DNA from 3 places in the Streptococcus ruminantium genome. Region 3 is predicted to be linked to each of the others. Evidence: predicted binding sites of a transcription regulator. Region 3 holds the regulator's gene; each other region holds the start of a gene.
What was found. Region 3 encodes CtsR, which represses protease genes until heat stress. Its sites were predicted from a motif close to TTGGTCAAAAAAGGTCAAANA; they were not measured.
Positions count from the first base shown of each region.

Region 1: the regulator CtsR is predicted to act here: its motif matches at 1,394-1,414, upstream of holA (DNA polymerase III subunit delta).
Region 2: the regulator CtsR is predicted to act here: its motif matches at 876-896, upstream of SR187_RS03065 (ATP-dependent Clp protease proteolytic subunit).

Region 1 covers NZ_AP018400.1:1,387,376-1,392,057, forward strand. Annotated here, with positions in the region: gene sodA (superoxide dismutase SodA) at 1-135, opposite strand, end outside; gene holA (DNA polymerase III subunit delta) at 232-1,263, opposite strand; gene SR187_RS06605 (hypothetical protein) at 1,519-2,130, opposite strand; gene SR187_RS06610 (DNA internalization-related competence protein ComEC/Rec2) at 2,277-4,511, opposite strand; gene SR187_RS06615 (helix-hairpin-helix domain-containing protein) at 4,495-4,682, opposite strand, start outside.
Region 2 covers NZ_AP018400.1:618,686-623,367, forward strand. Annotated here, with positions in the region: gene upp (uracil phosphoribosyltransferase) at 55-684, shown strand; gene SR187_RS03065 (ATP-dependent Clp protease proteolytic subunit) at 919-1,530, shown strand; gene SR187_RS03070 (YlbG family protein) at 1,668-1,937, shown strand; gene SR187_RS03075 (ABC transporter substrate-binding protein) at 2,080-3,252, shown strand; gene SR187_RS03080 (branched-chain amino acid ABC transporter permease) at 3,520-4,407, shown strand; gene SR187_RS03085 (branched-chain amino acid ABC transporter permease) at 4,410-4,682, shown strand, end outside.
Region 3 covers NZ_AP018400.1:1,849,030-1,853,711, forward strand. Annotated here, with positions in the region: gene SR187_RS08730 (ATP-dependent Clp protease ATP-binding subunit) at 1-1,213, opposite strand, end outside; gene SR187_RS08735 (CtsR family transcriptional regulator) at 1,219-1,677, opposite strand; gene SR187_RS08740 (thioredoxin domain-containing protein) at 1,820-2,158, shown strand; gene SR187_RS08745 (GNAT family acetyltransferase) at 2,158-2,859, shown strand; gene tsf (translation elongation factor Ts) at 3,015-4,055, opposite strand; gene rpsB (30S ribosomal protein S2) at 4,359-4,682, opposite strand, start outside.

The DNA.
Region 1 (4,682 bases), 460 kb from region 3:
TTTTTCAAGCGCTGCGTTGGCATTTGCCACATAAGTTGCATGGTGCTTGCCATGGTGCAAGGACATTGTTTCCGCATCAATATACGGCTCCAAAGCATCGTATGCATAGGGTAGGTTTGGTAAACTGATTGCCATAATCTCATTCTCCTATTAAAATTGATAAGTCCATTTTACTCCAACATGGAATCCTTTTCAATTTATTTGTCCGAAACCATCTATACTAGTGTCCTTCTAGGTTGTAGCAATCTTTAGTAAGGCTAAATCAAACAGGTATTCCTTATCAAACTGACCTGTCTTCATTTGGAAATCTGTCTCAATCAAAAGTTTGATAGCTTTTTTTAAAAAGCCAATTGATAAGTGACGAGAGTCACGTAGAGCATATTTTACCTGAAATGGATTGACCTTTCGTCCCATAATCTCGGATAATTCTGCCACAATCTGCTGTTCTCCACGTCCTTGTGCCTGCAAGATTTGAACCTGTAAATAGGTGCGAAACTGTGTCAACATAATAGCGATGAGTTTGATTTCTTCCTCCCCTTGTAAACGCAAATCACGTACTAAATTGCGTGCTTGATCCATTTTTGATTGCAGTACAAGCTGGGTTAGATCAAAAATATTATCCTGCAAAGTCTTAGGAATCGCTGCATCAATATCGGCTAGAAAAATAGGTTCTTGTCCCTTATAAGACTGTAAAAAAGCTAGGTTCTTACTGACTTCTGCAAAATCAAAATTGGATTTTCCCAAGAGATAGTGAAAAACATCCGCATCCATCTGCAAGCCTATACGACAAACTTCTTTCTGGAAATAATGTTTTAAATCAGCCTCTTTCAAAGGATTAGCTTCTAAAATCAAACCATCTCGCTTTAGAAGTTTGACTAGACGGCGCTTGCTGTCCAACTTTCCTGGTGCTAAAATGACCAGACGAGTTGTCTCAACAGGATTTTCCAAATAGGCCTCAAACTGCTTAAGCTCATCATCTGTCAAATAGCGTTTTTTATCTGTTGTCATATCAGAAAAGTAGTCCAGAATAACTACTTTTTCATCTGAGAAGAAAGGAAGAGAAACCAAATCCAAGTCCACTTGACGATACTCTGCCTCTGACATATCAAAGTAAGCAAAGCCTAAATCTGCTGTACTAAAGTCAATTTGTCTTAGCAAAAGTTCCTTTGCAATTTGATACTGTCCGACATCTTCACCACATAAAACGGTCAACAACCCCAAATTTTCTCTTTTTACCTGTTCAATCTGTCCAATTACTGTCATGCTGTCCTCTGTTTCTTCTTCCATTGTATCATAAAAAGATGGATGACTCAAAATGTGATAATGCCTCAAAATCTTGCAAACAGCATAGAGTCCAGTAGGATAAAGTCTATTGAATAATCACCATCTCTTTTATTAGACCTTTATCAACATTGTCCAATTCTTAGGAAATCATACCTTTGTCACTTGCTCATGAGCTATTTAGAACCTATCGACTTTGGGCATTTCAATGGTACAGAAACATTGCCACTGATACACTCAGTTACTCCACCAACTTTTCAAATTCCACCAAGTATCTTGAAAAGAGTCTCTAACTACATCTCTCCACGTTTTATTATTTTCCTCTTCAATAGAACGTTTAAACAAACCTTCAGCATATTCTTTTTCTTTAGCTTCTTGCTCTTTTTGGAAATGCTCAGCTTGTTTCTTTTCACTTTCGTATACTAGCTTACCAAAATAAAAATTCCCATCATCTGCAAAGCTCAACGTAACAATATCTTCTTCTGTTAGCGGTTTTTTCAGTTGGACTGTGTAATTTCCGCTGCCATCTGCGCGATTCCCGCTAACCTTCCATTCTCTATCTTGACAATCCGAATAAATTTGTTTATCCGTATACGTACACTTTAACTTAAACTCTTTATCTGCGACCTTTATTTTTTCTCCATTAACACTTGTATATACATAACCATGTGGCTCCAATTTTACCTGAATAGAATTGGAACCTACATTAAAAGGAACCACCGTAACTCCTGGTACACTCTGCTGTCCTTTAGTTTTAAATGGTACTGTATCGGCCTTGATACCGGTAAATGATAAAGAACCAATAACGCAAACACCTACAGTAATCAATATTTTCTTAAATTTCATCATGCCTCTTCCCTCAGAATATCTAAACTAGATTAGCATATACCAATTCCATTAAAAATTCAACAAAAAAACTCCATTGAATAGATATGTGCATATTATAAAAACTAGAGTTGCTGATGGAGTATGGCTATCTCACATACCATTTTCACTCATCTCACCGTTTCAATTGACCAACTTCGCCAACCTCTAAAGCGAATAGCTCCTTGCCGGTCTGTCCGATAGATTTGCATATTCTTCTGTTCAAAACGCTCCAAGGTTTCTTGATGGGGATGCTTGTAGCGATTTTTCTCACCAGCCGAGATTAAGGCAATCTTAGCTCCAATATGGTCTAAAAATTCAGGATAAGAAGAACCTTTTGAACCATGGTGTCCAGCTTTTAGAACATCAACTGACAATTTGGGATAGGTTTTTATCAGCTCTAATTCCCCCTCCTCCAGATCACCCGTAAACAGAAAATTGATTCCAAGGAGCCGTCCATAGAGGACAATAGAATCATTGTTGCTACCATCACCCGATCGGCTCGGATAGAGCACTTCCAAATAGGAATCAACAATCGGTAGGCGATCACCCACCTGCACAACATGAACAGGTACATTGATTTTTTTCAAGGTGGTTACAAAGCTAGGGACTGTCAAACTACCTGAAGACACATAGATCTTTCCGATCTTAAAATTCTTAGCTACTTCCAGAACATCGCCCACATGGTCAGTATCGGTGTGCGTCAACACCAAACTGTCAATCTTGTCCACACCTCGACTATGTAGATAAGGAATCAAGGTCCTCTCTGCATTAGCCTGACGGGATCGCGCCTTCCAGCCTTCCTTGACCGTAAAATCCACCCGTCCACCAACGTCAATTAGAACCGTACGCCCCTGCATATCTCGCAAAAAGATACTATCTCCCTGTCCGATATCTACGACAGTTACTTCATTTTCTAATGGATGTTTTGTAATGAAAAATAGCAGAGTAAGGAGCAAACTCAATCCTAACAGCCATTTTTTCTGTCTATGAAAATCGTAAAGCATGAAAAATCCCAGTAACAAGACTAACAAGATGAAGTCAGACGGTTTCCCTAGTATCAAAGGTCGAAGACCCAAATCCGATACCCAAATAATCATTTTCTCCATCAAAACAAAGAAAGAATTGACCCAAGTAATCTTGACCAAGGGAGATAAAAGAAAAATTACAGATAGACTCGGCAAAAGCAATACATCAAAAACAAAGGAAAAGAAGAAGGTTAGTAGAATAGATAGGGGCTGAAAAGCGAAAAAATAGGTCATCAGAATTGGCAGAATCCCCAGAGAAATACTCAGACTTTCCACTACAACCTTTTTGATTTGCTTCAAGTCTTCAAAATCAAAGACCGTCAACAAAAAAGCATAGGTAAATGTCAAGACACCTCCAACTGTCAGGAGAAAACGAGGCTGCACCAAGAAACAAATAAAGAGTGTTGCAGCAAAGTTATCCAGCTTCCGAAGCCCCAGGTTGCTCAAAATTTTCTGAATCAAAGACCGGACGACTGATACAGAAAAGCCTGTCAAACCAGCATAGACAAAAGAAAAGGGGACTTGTAATTGATCAACTGTCTCCTTTGTCAAGCCTAAACGCAGTAAAATCCAGCGAAACTTATCAATGAAAAAACCTACCTGCATTCCTGATAGAGCAAAGAGATGGATAATCCCCAGACTGGAGTAAAGGGCGCTCATCTGATCAAAGTCACTGTCCAACTCTCCAAAAAGCAACCCTGTCATGTAATGGCTCATGGGGGAAGGAAAATTAGATTTGATGAAAACCAAGGCTTTTCTCCGCCAAATTGACAACCAATCCATAGGGTTCCAAGAGTGAATAGGTACGATCTTATTGATAGTCGCTATGGTGAGGATTCGATAGATTCCCTGTGTTTTTAAATAGGCTTGATAATCAAAACCATTGAAATTCCGCTGACCTGATGGGAGACTTGTCTCTGCCTTCACCTCCACCTGAACAAGAGCTGTTAGCTTTTGGAAATACTCCTGTTCTTTCTGACTAGTTAGTTTGTAGAAACCTTGGTAAATCTGACCATCAGTCCTAGCACGGAAAGATAACTGATCGCCATTGATATTTATAGTATCCGGCACAATCTCTACAGCAGTCACTTGCTTTGAAACAGCCTGCTCTTCCTGTTTCCATTTGAGCTTTTGGCAGCCGAAGAATAGACCGCATAAGACTAGAAGCGGCAGCATTTTAAAAAAAGTAAGTTTCCCCTGACGCCGCCAATAGATTACCAATAATAATATCAGAAGGCTCATTGTCAACATCGAAAAACGGTGAACCGTAAAGTAGGTCACGACCGCCAAAATGGCTAGATGTATAGGCTGACAGGGAAGCTTATCCAACCGTAACATAGGATCGGATACTTTCTAGGGTCTTGTCACCAATGCCAGAAACATTGCTGAGATCGTCCACCGACTTGAAAGAACCATTGGCTTCACGATAAGCAATAATATCCGCTGCTCGCTTAGCACCGATGCCTGAAATGGTCTGTAAGTCCGCCACCGTAGCTGTATTCAGATTAA
Region 2 (4,682 bases), 860 kb from region 3:
TTTTCAGGAATTTTTGGTAAAATAGAAAAAACAAAAAAGAGAGGTTTTATCATCATGGGGAAATTCCAAGTCATCTCACACCCACTCATCCAACACAAGTTATCTATCCTTCGTCGATCAGTAACTTCAACTAAGGACTTTCGTGAGTTGGTTAATGAAATCGCAATGCTAATGGGGTACGAAGTGTTGCGTGACTTGCCACTTGAAGATGTGGAAATTGAAACACCGATCACAAAAACTGTTCAAAAACAAATTGCAGGTAAAAAGTTGGCTATTGTTCCAATCTTGCGTGCGGGTGTCGGCATGGTTGATGGTTTGCTTAGCTTGGTACCAGCAGCTAAAGTCGGCCATATCGGTATGTATCGCGATGAAGAAACCCTTCAACCGGTTGAGTACCTTGTAAAATTGCCTGAGGATATTGATCAACGTCATATTTTTGTCGTTGATCCGATGTTGGCAACAGGTGGTTCTGCAATCCTTGCAGTTGATTCATTGAAGAAGCGTGGTGCATCAAATATCAAGTTTGTAGCCCTAGTTTCTGCGCCAGAAGGGGTGAAAGCTCTTCAAGAAGCGCACCCAGATATTGATATTTATACAGCAGCCTTGGATGAAAAACTCAATGAAAAAGGCTATATTGTACCAGGACTTGGTGATGCAGGTGACCGTTTGTTTGGTACGAAATAATACCCTACAAAAATGGTGTACCATGATTCCAAATAGAGGTTCATTTATAGGTTGAAAAGAGGCAGGACTTTATCTTGTATTTATTGATCCAACTCCATCTATTTTATCTGCAATCTCAATTTGTCTTTTCATTAAGCATCTATTTTAAGGAGAAATCAGCTTGTCTGGTTTCTTTTTTCGTTTGTGTTTTTTATTTGACCATTTTTGACTATTTCTATATAATGAGTACAGAAAATCTCGAAAAGGAGTAATTTTATGATTCCAGTAGTTATTGAACAAACCAGTCGAGGTGAGCGTTCGTATGATATTTATTCTCGCTTGCTGAAAGACCGAATTATCATGTTGACAGGACCAGTTGAAGACAATATGGCAAACTCAGTCATTGCTCAGTTGCTTTTCCTCGATGCTCAAGACCCTACAAAGGATATTTATTTGTATGTGAACACCCCAGGTGGATCTGTGTCAGCAGGACTTGCTATTGTAGACACGATGAATTTTATCAAGGCAGATGTCCAAACAATTGTGATGGGAACTGCTGCAAGTATGGGAACTGTTATCGCATCAAGTGGTGCTAAGGGTAAGCGTTTTATGCTTCCAAATGCAGAGTATATGATTCACCAGCCAATGGGAGGTACTGGTGGCGGTACTCAGCAGACAGATATGGCTATTGCTGCAGAACATTTGCTGAAAACACGCAATAAATTAGAAAAAATCTTAGCTGATAATTCGGGTAAAACAGTGAAGCAAATCCACAAGGATGCAGAACGTGATTATTGGATGTCAGCAGAAGAAACCTTGGCCTATGGCTTTATTGACCAAATTATGGATCATGCAAAGGTAAAATAAATAGCAATAAAGAACGGTGGCAATGTAGTGAGCTGCCTTCTATTTCTTCTCGGCTCCAACTCTTTCAGATAGTTGGAGCTTTTCATTTTCTAATGAAAACGGTATAATATGGAAAGAGAACTTTCAGAGGAGGAGCCATGTTTGAGAAGAAAAATCGTACTTGTTTAACTGTCTACTTACACTACAACCGTGATGCGCGTAAGCTTAATCAATATGGGGATATTGTTTATCATTCCAAGCGATTGCGATATGTCCTGGTCTATATGAATCAAGAGCAAGTAGAGGAAGCCATGCTTAAATTAAGTAAGGAGAGATTTGTGAAAAAGGTCCTACCTTCTTATATAAAAGATTTAGACCAAAACTTTGTTGGTAATCTATGGAGAGAAGAAGGACAAACTGTTGTATGATAGCTAGAATTAACAGGCATTCAGGTGCTTGTTAATTTTTTTGTTTCAAGTAGAAAAAAATTTTTCTTTTTTGTTGACAATTTTCAGATAATTCAGTATATTAGATACATCGTAAAATTTAAGAAAGATTTAAGGTGTTTTCATGAAAATAAGAAAATTTGTAGTGGCATTTGCTACAGTCGCTTCCACAGCTTTACTTGCCGCATGTGGTACTGTTTCGACAACCAATACCGCCACCAAAGGTGTATCGATTGGTGGTACATTCAAGATCGGGTACAATTTGGAATTGTCAGGATCAGTTTCTTCTTATGGTCAAACCGAGGAAAAAGGTGCCAACCTTGCTGTAAAAGAAATCAACGCAGCAGGCGGTATTGACGGGAAAAAGATAGAAGTCATCACCAAAGATAACAAATCTGAAACGGCTGAAGCAGCAACAGTAGCAACAAGCTTGGCAAGCGAAGGTGCAAATGTCGTGATTGGTGCAGCCACATCAGGAGCTTCTGCAGCTTCTATTCCAGCTTTGACTTCGGCGGGAGTACCGATGATTACCCCTTCAGGAACTCAGACCAACTTAGTTGTCAATGATAAAGGCGAAGTTCAAGATTATTTCTTCCGTGCAACTTTTACGGATGGATATCAAGGGCAGATTATGGCCAAGTATGCGACTGAAAATTTATCAGCTAAGAAGGTTGTTCTTTACTATGATAATTCATCTGACTATGGTAAAGGGGTAGCGGAAGCATTTAAGAAAGCTTATAAAGGAGAAATCGTCTCAGAAATCACATTTGCTTCTGGAGATAAGGATTTCCAAGCAGCTCTTACTAAATTGAAAGGCAAAGAGTTTGACACTATTATCATGCCTGGATACTACAATGAAACAGGTACAATCGTGAAGCAGGCGCGTGGTCTTGGCATTGACAAACCTATCCTTGGTTCAGACGGTTTTGATTCGCCACAATTTACAGAACTAGCGACCGCCTCAGCAGCTTCAAATGTTTACTACCTTTCAGCATTTGTAACATCAGCAAGCGAAAAAGCAAAAGCATTCTACGATGCTTATAAAAAAGAATACAACGAAGAGCCATCCATGTTCTCAGCTCTTGCTTATGATTCTGTTTACATGGCAGCAAAAGCTGCAAAAGGTGCTTCTGACTCGATAGCAGTAAAAGATAATCTTGCTAGCTTGAAAGATTTTGAAGGTGTGACAGGAACAATGTCAATCGATAAAGAACACAATGTTGTTAAATCCGTCTACGTTGTAGGTTTGACAAATGGTAAGCAAGCATCTGTTGATACTATTTCTGTTGACAAATAGAGAACAAGCAAAAAGAGGGTGCACCCTCTTTTTGCTTTGTACAATTACTATGTTACATGGAAATCAATAGACTAGGTGTTACTTGAGCTAACTTCCTAGATCTGTTTTCTCGTTTATTTTAGATTTTTATCCAGTATTTGTTTGACTAAATAAATCATCTTTTAAATATTAGAAAAATTCTATTTAGCTTGCCTATTTTCAGAAAATTTTGTATAATGTAATAATGCTTATAGAGCTTGAAAAATAGTTAGAAAGATTGGTGAACCTATGCTTCAACAACTTGTCAATGGTTTGATTCTTGGTTCTGTTTATGCCCTTTTAGCCCTTGGTTATACCATGGTGTACGGAATTATCAAACTCATTAACTTCGCCCATGGAGATCTTTATATGATGGGTGCCTTTATGGGATATTTCCTATTAAATCATTTAACTTTTATTGCAGATGGAGGGATACGTTTCTTCGTAGCACTTATTCTTGCTATGTTGGGAACAGCTATTCTTGGTGTCTTTATTGAGTTTTTAGCCTATCGTCCTTTGCGTAATTCAACGCGTATTGCAGCCTTGATTACAGCTATTGGTGTGTCCTTCTTTCTAGAGTACACGATGATTAAGTTCTTTACAGCAGATGTTAAGGCTTTCCCTCAAGCGATTGAGGCTGTAACCTTTCAGTTGGGGCCGATTTCTATCACGAATATCCAGTTAATTATTCTTGGAGTATCGCTTGCTTTAATGGTAGCTCTGCAACTGATTGTGAAACGAACTAAAATGGGAAAAGCCATGCGTGCTGTTTCAGTGGATAGCGATGCGGCGCAGCTCATGGGAATCAATGTAAACCGTACAATTAGCTTTACCTTTGCGCTTGGTTCTGCACTTGCTGGTGCAGCCGGTGTCCTTCTTGGCCTTTACTATAACCAAATCGAACCACTCATGGGGATGACACCTGGTCTTAAGGCCTTTGTGGCGGCTGTATTGGGGGGAATTGGTATTATTCCAGGTGCAGCACTTGGCGGATTTGTTATCGGAATTATCGAAACCCTCACTTATGTGATTAGTTTGGATACATTCCGTGATGCGGTTGTATATACTGTCTTGATTATCATCCTCTTGGTACGTCCGAGTGGTATCCTTGGTAAGAACGTGAAAGAGAAGGTGTAGACATGAAGCAACATCTTAAAGTTAATGCGATTTGGTTGGCTATCTTGCTAGCTGGTTTTGGTCTTATTCAGGGCCTTGTATCCGCAGGAATTCTGAACTTTTACTATATCCAGATTGTTCAACAAATCGGCATTCAAATTATTCTGGCAGTCGGCTTGAACTTGATCGTTGGTTTCTCAGGTCAATTTTCGCTTGGTCATGCTGGTTTTATGGCTATCGGTGCCTATGCAGTAGCTATTCTTGGTAAAATGATGCCATCTTATGGTGGATTTGCT
Region 3 (4,682 bases):
ATACTGCAACCCGAACAGTATCCTCCCCAATGCGGACCTTATGGTATTTCTCAAAGGTTCCTTTCAATCCTGTCAAAATAGCAATGCTATCTTCCACTGTTGGCTCCTCAATCGTCACCTTAGCAAAACGTCGAACCAAGGCAGCATCCTTTTCAATATGCTTCTGATACTCGCCCTGCGTTGTAGCTCCCACTGTCCGGAGAGTCCCACGAGCGAGAGCAGGTTTAAGGATATTTGCCGCATCCAGCGTCGAATCAATTCCCGAACCAGACCCCATAATCGTATGCAATTCGTCAATAAAAAGGATGACTTTTCCATCTTCTTCAATATCATTGACGATATTGTTCATCCGTTCCTCAAAGTCACCACGGAAACGAGTCCCTGCGATGACACTCATCAAATCCAACTCCAAGACGCGCATATCAAGCAGACTAGTAGGCACGTCACCATCTGCTACACGTTGAGCAAGACCAAGAGCAAGAGCTGTTTTTCCTACACCAGCCTCCCCAACCAAGACAGGGTTATTCTTCGTTTTACGAGACAGGATTTGAATCATTCGAGAAAGTTCCGCATCCCGACCGATGACAGGCTCTATCTTGCCATCACGAGCCAAAGCTGTCAAATCCCGAGTATAGTCCTCAAGACCACCACTTTGAGGAGTAGGAGGCATTCCCATCATTTGCCCCACATTAGCTGGTCTAGCCTTTCTCCCCTTCATAACACTACGGATGGCTTTTAAATCTTCCTTGGAGAATCCTGCACGAGCTTCTAAATTTTTACGTAAATCCAGAAAGCGAATCTTATCATCTGAGTCCTCAAAATGAAAGCCAACCTTATCTAAAATCTGACTAGCTGTGGAACGCTTGTCCAATAGCATGGCCATAAAAAGATGTTCCGTACCAAACTGTTTGGCCTTGAGCACTTCGGCAATCTTCTTAGCCAAACTAGTTGTTTCATCCAAACGCTTAGACAATGGTAAAATGCGAAGAGGCTTCAACTCCTCACGGTACACCTTACCTGTCACTACAAAAGTAGCATGTTCATAGTCTGAAACAGAAACTGGATACTCTGCTAGAACAGCTCCTGCCACCGTATTATGATTAAACACGAAAGACAAGAGTAGATGCCAAGTTTCCAAATAATCACAAGCATAACGATGGGCTACCAACTGTGCATCTTCCAGCGCCTGTCGCAAACCAATTGAAGTCTTCATAAATCTTAATCCTCTTTCCTATCTAAACGCCGTAAAATCTGGCGCATCATTCGTGCTCGAATACTATCTGCTTCCTTGCCCAGAACCTCATCAGTTCCAGCAGCTAAGAATAAATTGCCTTCGCGTTCCGTCATCAATTTTTCATCAAACAAGAGCTGTAAGATGTCCGCATAAACCGTAGCAGACAATTGGCTTCCCATATTTTTTAACAAATCATGCACTAATTCATGCTTATCTGAAAATGTAATCCGGCCAATACGGATATAGCCACCACCTCCACGCTTACTCTCAACAATATAACCTCGACTGGCTGTAAAACGTGTCTTAATCACATAGTTAATCTGGCTAGGAACTACCTCAAACCGACTAGCCAATTCACTTCGACGCAACTCAGCTACACTGACCTGTTCCAAAATTGCCTTGATATGCTCTTCAATATAATCTGATGTATTTTTCATCACCATCGAATCGCCTCTTTCTTTGACTTTCTTTGACCATTATACCTTAAAATGACGAATTTTGAAAGCAAAAGCCTAGCAACTAGCGTAGCAGAATTTTGAAATCTTTCTCCAATTTTTCTATAATAAAAAGAAAAAGGAGAAAACAATGAACTTTCAAGACTATATCCAAGATTTTACAAGTGTGACTGTGGAGCAAGCACAAAGCCTCCTAACTGCCAAAGAGGGAGCTATCCTCTTCATCGGACGAGCAACCTGTCCTTACTGCAACCGCTTCGCACCAAAGCTTCATAAGGTAGCCCAAGACAAGCAAGTGACCGTTCACTTCCTCGACTCCAGCCAAATCAGTCCAGAACTCCAGACCCTTCGCGACCACTACCAAGTTCCTACCGTCCCAGGCCTTCTCGTCGCAAAAGCAAACGGCGTCCAAGTCCGCTGCGACTCCAGCATGACGGAAGAAGAAATTGCGGCTTTTATTCAAGACTAATGCTAGACATTTCCTACCAAGCCAACACCTTCCACATCTCTTATCAAGGAAGACCACTCGGCAAGATTCACAGCTACCAAAATCCCTACCACCAGACCAATATCTATCTGCGACTAGATTTGGTTGATTTCGATTGCACCATAGCAAAGCAGCTCTTCCAGTCCCTACAGACTTCCTTAGGCGGAAAACCTCTTCAAGTTATGCTCTCCTCTGCAGAGCAGGAAAGAATCCATTTCCTTACCGCAGCTGGCTTTGTCTGCAAGCGGAAATGTTATGAGTTCGAAGTGACCAAACAAGACTATCTCAGTCAGACAGGCACTTCCAACTTAAGCATAGTCCGCAAAGGCACCGCACCTTATCAAATAGCCTGTCAGCAAATTTTTGACCACTATCAAACAGTCCACCAAGACATCAATCCTTGGACTGCCAGTCAAGAAGAATTTGAAAAAGGCTTACCTGATCTGGTTTATACAGATTCAAAAAATTGTGCCTTCATAGATACCGATGAAATTGCCTACGTATGCGGAAAAGATGAACAAAGCTTTGGTTCCTTCATCCAAGCAGTTATTTGCCAACTATTTGAACAGTATGAGCAAATTAGCTTTGAGGCTGATGACTGCGATCCTATCGCCATGCGCTTGGCTAACCAATTTCGACATCCAAACAAGTCTAGCTGGGATACTTATATTTTAGAAATCTAACAAAAAGCACCGACCACAAGGCCGGTGCTTTTTAAGGAGATTATGAAAAATATTTAGGATTGATATCAGTATAACCTAACCAGGCATATCCGACATCCGCCCTAGGACCGATTTTACAAAAAAGAACTCCCTTTCGGAAGTTCTTCGTTATCTAATTATTTACCAAGAGCTGCTGCCATCGTTGCTGCAACTTCTGCTTCAAAGTCATTTGAAGCTTTTTCAATACCTTCACCTACTTCAAAACGAGCAAACTCTACTACAGAAGCATTTACTGAATTCAAGTAAGCTTCAACTGTCTTGCTGTCATCCATGATGTAAACTTGTGCAAGAAGAGTATAAGCTTGGTCAACTTGAGTGTTATCAAGCATAAAGCGGTCCATTTTCCCTGGGATGATTTTGTCCCAGATTTTTTCTGGTTTACCTTCTGCTGCTAATTCCGCTTTGATTGCTTCCTCAGCTGCTGCAATCACTTCGTCAGTCAATTGAGCTTTTGAACCATATTTTAACAATGGCAAGGCTGGTTTATCAACCATTGCACGGCTTTCGTTGTCTTGCTCAATTTTATGGTTGATTTGTGCCAACTCATCTTTAACAAATTGCTCATCCAATTCTGTGTAAGAAAGAACAGTTGGTTTCATAGCAGCGATATGCATTGAAATTTGTTTTGCAAGAGTCTCATCGCCACCTTCAATAACTGAGACAACACCGATACGACCGCCATTGTGTTGGTAAGCACCAAATGCCTGTGCATCTGTTTTTTCTACCAAAGCAAAGCGACGGAATGAGATTTTCTCACCGATTGTTGCAGTTGCATTTACGTATGCTTCTTCAAGGGTTTCACCTGAAGGCATTGTCAATTTAAGAGCTGCTTCGTTATCTGCTGGCTTACCTTCTGCAATAACTTTAGCAGTAGTGTTCACCAACTCAACGAATTGAGCGTTTTTCGCAACAAAGTCTGTCTCAGCATTCACTTCAACAACTGCTGCTACGTTACCATCAACATAAACACCAGTCAATCCTTCAGCCGCTACGCGATCAGCTTTTTTAGCAGCCTTAGCCATACCTTTTTCACGAAGCAATTCAATCGCTTTTTCGATATCACCTTCCGTTTCAACCAATGCTTTTTTTGCATCCATAACGCCAGCACCTGATTTTTCACGCAATTCTTTAACGAGAGCTGCTGTAATTTCTGCCATGTCTATTCTCCTTGTTTGTTTTTTTGAAAAATAGAAGGACCGGGCTCAGCCCTGCCCTTCTAGGTTTGTTTATCAGTTTGTAAGCTAAATTGTACTCGAGCGAAAGACTTTAAAATTTAGACGATTTGTTCAGCAAATCAGAATTTGCTGCCAAGTCCCTAAAATTCAGTCGTCTTCTTAAACGCTCTTAGTTATTTAATTGTACTCAGGCTAAAATCTTAGTGAAAAAGATAAACTTCCTTGTATGCAAGCATATTGCGTCAGTTTCCTATTTCCATACAGATTTTCAAACGCCTTCGTTACTTATTTGCCTTCAACTACTTCAACCAATTCTTCGATTGACTCTGTAGATGCTGGTTCAGCTGCCAATTCAGCTTCAACCGCTGCTACACTGTCTTCACCTTGGTTGCCTTCAATGATAGCATCAGCCATTTTCGCTGTGATCAATTTAACAGCACGGATAGCATCATCGTTCGCTGGAATGATAACATCAATGTCATCTGGGTCAGTATTTGTGTCAACCATCGCTACAACTGGAATACCCAATTTTTTGGCTTCTTTAACAGCGATTTGCTCTTTGTGTGGGGCAACAACGAACATCACGTCTGGAATACGTGGCATATCAGC